2 regions of the Hahella sp. NBU794 genome follow, and region 1 is predicted to be linked to the other one. Evidence: predicted binding sites of a transcription regulator. Region 1 holds the regulator's gene; the other holds the start of a gene.
The links. Region 1 encodes PhoB, which activates phosphate uptake and scavenging genes when phosphate is short. Its sites were predicted from a motif close to TGTCATANNNNTGTCANA; they were not measured.
Positions count from the first base shown of each region.

Region 1 (2,478 bases):
CTGCGCTTGTTGCTGCATCTGATTCAAGGCGCGATTCCAGCGCGGCGGCAGCTCATCTGCGTTGTCGATGAGGGTCTCCAGATAGCCGGATATGACCGTCAATGGCGTACGCAGCTCATGGGATACGTTAGAAACGAAGTCCCGTCGCATCTCTTCCAGACGATATAGCCGCGTCACGTCCTGCACCAGTAGCAGGCGGTCGTCTTCTCCGAACAGCGTGATATGAAACTGTAACTTCAAGTTGGGATTATTGGGGGCGTTGAGGATCAACGGTTCCTGGTATTTCTTGGAGGTGAAGTAGCGCTTGAAAATGGGCGTGCGGATCAGGTTGTAAATCAACTGGCCCCGGTCGGTCGGATACTTGAAGCCCAGTAGTTTCTCTGCGGATTGGTTCCACCAGTCCATGGCGCCTTCGCTATTAGTCATGACGACGGCGTCTTTAAGGGCGTTGGTGGACTCCTGGATGCGGTCGATCATGGCTTGCAGTCGATCGCGGGAGCGGTAGTGCTGAACCTGGAGACGATGAATACCGTCGAACAGATCTCCCCATAAGCCACGGCTCTCGGGAGGGTCTTCCATTTTCGCCTGATACAGCCAGCGGTGCATGCGAAACGCCTGGGTGAGCGTCCATCCCAGATAGGCGGTGAGGCCGAACACCAGCGCCCAAGCTACTGAACCGATAATAAGGCCGACAACGATACAGCCCAGCAAACTGTAAACCAGTAGCCGTACATAATGACGCCAGTGATTGCGCATGCGTTTTATGAATACTTCTTTTGGAATTATTTATTTTTTAAGACGGATCGCGGCGCTTATGGCGCTCGGGTCGAAAAGCGATAGCCCGTCCCACGCACGGTTTGAACCAGATGATGATGACTGGGCTCCAGCGCTTTGCGTAAACGTCGAATATGCACGTCCACCGTGCGTTCTTCCACGTAGACGTTGCCGCCCCATACCTGATCCAAAAGCTGCCCGCGAGTATACACCCGTTCTTGATGCGTCATAAAGAACTGCAGGAGCTTGTATTCCGTGGGGCCCATGTTGAGCGCATCGCCCTTGGCGGTGACGCGGTGGCACACTGGATCGAGGCGCAGTCCTTCGACTTCAATGGGGGTTTCCATGCCTTGTACGGCGGTGCGGCGCAGCACCGCTTTCAGACGCGCGACCAGTTCTCTGGGAGAGAATGGTTTGGTGATGTAATCGTCTGCGCCCACTTCCAAGCCCTGGACTTTGTTGTCCTCTTCGGTTTTGGCTGTGAGCATGATGAGAGGGATTTCCGAGGTGTTTTGATCGCGCTTCAGTCTGCGTGCGAATTCAATGCCGCTGACGCCGGGAAGCATCCAGTCCAGCAGTATAAGATCAGGCTTCTGATCAATGATCAACGCATGCGCTTCCCGCGCGTCCCCTGCCTCCAGGTAGTCATAGTCAGCCATTTCCAGAGCGACTGCGATCATTTCCCGGATGGCGGGCTCATCGTCCACAATGAGAACTTGTTTGCTTGCCATGCAAAACACCTTTTTGAATACTCGATTGCCGAATTATTACAACGGCGTTTTGTTACAAGTATATGACAGGCGCTTAATTAATGTGATGGAAATGAGCCAGGCTGTTTGCAGTCGGGCTGTAAGCGAGGCGGGACGGGCTTTAGGGCCGGAAAATAAACTCCAGAACCAAACCGAGAAACACAGCTGCGCCGACCCAGTGATTGTTAAGGAACGCCTTGAAACAGTTCTGGGAAACGCGGGCGCGAATCAGGTGCTGCTGATACACAAACAGCACGGCGGCGACGATCAAGGACATTTGGAAGTAAACGCCCAGCTCGTATTGCGCGCCAACCATGAACAGGATGCCCAGCGTCAATACCTGCAGGCCCGCCACGGCGGCGCGATCAGCCTCGCCAAATAGAATGGCGGTGGATTTGACCCCGATCTTAAGATCGTCTTCCCGGTCCGCCATGCCGTACATGGTGTCATAAGCGACGGTCCATACCACCGTTGCGGTATACAGCAGCCATGCCTGCTGGGGAACGGTGTCCAATTCTGCAGCGAAAGCCATGGGGATGCCCCAGGCGAAGGCCGCGCCCAGTACGACTTGGGGCAGGTAAGTATGGCGCTTCATGAAGGGGTAGGTCGAAGCCAGCGCCAGCGCTCCAGCGGAGAGATAAATTGTCAGCGCGTTGGTGAACAGCACCAGTATGAAAGAAACCCCCACCAGAACGCCGAACAGGGTGAGCGCCTCTTTTTCCGTCACTCGATTCTGCGCAAATGGACGGCCTTTGGTGCGCTCGACGTGCATATCTATGCGGCGGTCGGCGTAGTCGTTGATGACGCAGCCTGCCGAGCGCATCAACAGTACGCCGAAGACGAAGATGAACAGGTTCTTGATGGAGGGAGCGCCCTCCGAGGCCAGCCATAGCGCCCACAGTGTCGGCCAGAGCAACAGATAGGTTCCGATAGGGCGGTTCAGTCGCGTGAGGTC
Region 1 is NZ_CP192738.1:695,607-698,084, forward strand. It holds gene phoR (phosphate regulon sensor histidine kinase PhoR) at 1-756, opposite strand, end outside; gene phoB (phosphate regulon transcriptional regulator PhoB) at 813-1,505, opposite strand; gene ubiA (4-hydroxybenzoate octaprenyltransferase) at 1,645-2,478, opposite strand, start outside.

Region 2 (2,478 bases), 630 kb from region 1:
AAGCCCGGCGGGCGTTAATCCTGACAGCGGCCTGTATAGGTTTCCTGAGCTGCAGGTGTGGGGCGCGAGCGTGCGTGGTCCTGTCGCCGGCGGCGTAGCCAATGCGGAGCTGGGCTACTATGACAGCCTGGAGGATGAGCGCGGTGACGACCCCTGGGTGCGCAACAGTGAGTGGCGCGCTTTGGTCGGCTATGAACGCGAGCTGCTGCCGGAGCTGACTGGCGCGGTGCAGTTCTATGTTGAGTCCATGCAGGATTATGACGTCTTCAAGGCCTCGCAGCCCTCTGGCGCATACTTGAAGGACAAGCGCCGGGAGGTGGTGACGCTGCGTTTGACCCAGCTTTTGATGAACCAGAATCTGACGCTGTCACTGTTCAATTTCTGGAGCCCCAGCGAAGACGACGGCTACTTGCGTTTAAAGGCTAACTACAAGGTGGACGATCACTGGCGCGTGGAGACCGGCGCTAATGTTTTTTACGGAGAGAAAGTGGAAACCTTTTTTGGCCAGCTCAAGGACAACAGCAATCTCTACGTGGCGTTGAGATATGGGTTTTAGCCGTCCCACTCTCATGAATAAAATTTCATAACTTTGTCAGTCCTACGCCGCCAAGGCTTTCAAGTCATTCGACGGAAAGAGGGCGCCTTCGCCATGCAGAAACCGGGAAACTTTTATTTTATAGTGCATTGGGCTTACACGTTTAAGTTCCCGGAGCATGGCGGCTTCTATTATCAATGACTTACCTATAAGACCAATCACTTATCCATAAGTCCGCGCCCAAATGCTCCTGTTGCTTTCATTCGGGAACCTGAATGAGTTAAAGCGATACCTCGATCCAACTTCTATTCAAGTTATACGTAATTATGAAACGAATCTCCGTATTGGCGGCGCTGTTATCCATGGCGTTGCAACCAACCTGGGCGGCGTCCGGGAATGCTCAACCGTTGCAAGTCGCCGTTGGCGACGACCTGTATCTGATCGATCCCGCCACGTTGGCGGTGACTGTACAGATGAATCAGACTCAATCTCCCGCCTCAGCGGCGGCGTTTGCTGTCGAAGACGTCAAAAATGTGGTGTTTGTGGAGGGAGACCAGCGCCATTGGCGTATTGCCCTGCAGGAAAACGCGTTTGACGTGAAAGTCGCTGTTGATCATGGCGCTCTGACTTTCGCCATCAGCGCCGATAAGCCCAAGACGCATATTGACTGGCCGACGTCGGCGGCGCGCCAGGTGTCCGCTTACGGCCTGCCATTGGGCGAGGGTTTTTATATCCCGGCCGATGATGCGGCGTGGGCGGATTGGTTACAGGAAAAGTACGACGAGTCCGCGGTGACGGAACTGCTGTCCATGCCGTTTTGGACGGAAGTGCGCGCTGGCGGCGACGGACAAGCCGGCTACTCTCTGACCTGGACATTGGAAAACCCCTTCAATACCGCCATGACTTTCAATCGGGATGAGGGCGCATTGCGTCTGGGCGTGAGTCATGAATTCTCGCCGCTGATGCCGGATCGGCCTTATCTGGTGCGTTTACAGAAGGGCGCGGCTACGCCTGTCGCCGGCGCCTTGGCTTATCGCGAGCTGTTGGAGCGTCAGGGGTTGCTGACGCTGGACGATAAACTCGCGCAAAACCCCAATGTAGCCAAGCTGGCTGGCGCGCCGCATATTTACTTGTGGAGCAGCGGTCTGATCAAGCCGGAGGATATTAAGAGCTGGCGTCCCTTCGTGCGTGAATTCGCCGCCAAGTATCAGACGCCGGATCATCTCGCGCAAAAACTTTGGGCGCAGTGCGATAAAGAGGCGCGCAAGATGTTTACCCAGGCCTTCAAGGAGGCGCAGGGTGATGCGGGATTTGTCTCCAAATACTCACGCGAGGCTATCGTCAGGGCGGTGAATGGAGCGTTGATCAAAGCCATCGATGCGCCGGCGCAGCATCCCTTACCGGGCGGACATGATCCCGCGATGGAAGTACTGCGGGGAGACGCGATGCGCACGGCCATGCAGCAGGCGTTCGGCTCCATGATGACCGAGCCGGAGTCCTGGGGCGGCGGTTTCTCCACGGACACCATCGCCGCGCTGCGCAAGGCCGGGCTGACCAGCGCCTGGCTGGGCGCCAACGACTGGCTGGATACCTTATGGCATCCGCAATCGGTGAAAGCTGCGAAGGCGGCGGGCTATCTGGTGGGAGTCTATGACAGCTACGGCAGCATTCACGCGCCGGATGAGCCGCGCACCTGGCTGACCGCCCAGGTTGGCCGTGAAAACTGGGAAAAGGCTCCATATCGACGGGAAGACGGCAGTGTCGTCTCCGGTTTCTCCAGTGTGGGCGCCTACGCCAACCCGGTGGCGATTGAAGACTATGCGGAGCAGCGCATGACGGCGGTGACGCGTGAGGCGAAGCTCAACAGTCTGTTCCTGGACGTGGACGCCACTGGCATGATTTACGAGGACTACACGGAAGGGCGCAAAACCAGTGAAGCGCAG
Region 2 is NZ_CP192738.1:1,326,049-1,328,526, forward strand. It holds gene ACQYWX_RS05940 (DUF1302 family protein) at 1-556, shown strand, start outside; gene ACQYWX_RS05945 (glycoside hydrolase) at 862-2,478, shown strand, end outside.
Region 2: a site for PhoB is predicted at 580-597, ahead of ACQYWX_RS05945 (glycoside hydrolase). Genes of this name have one in related genera too.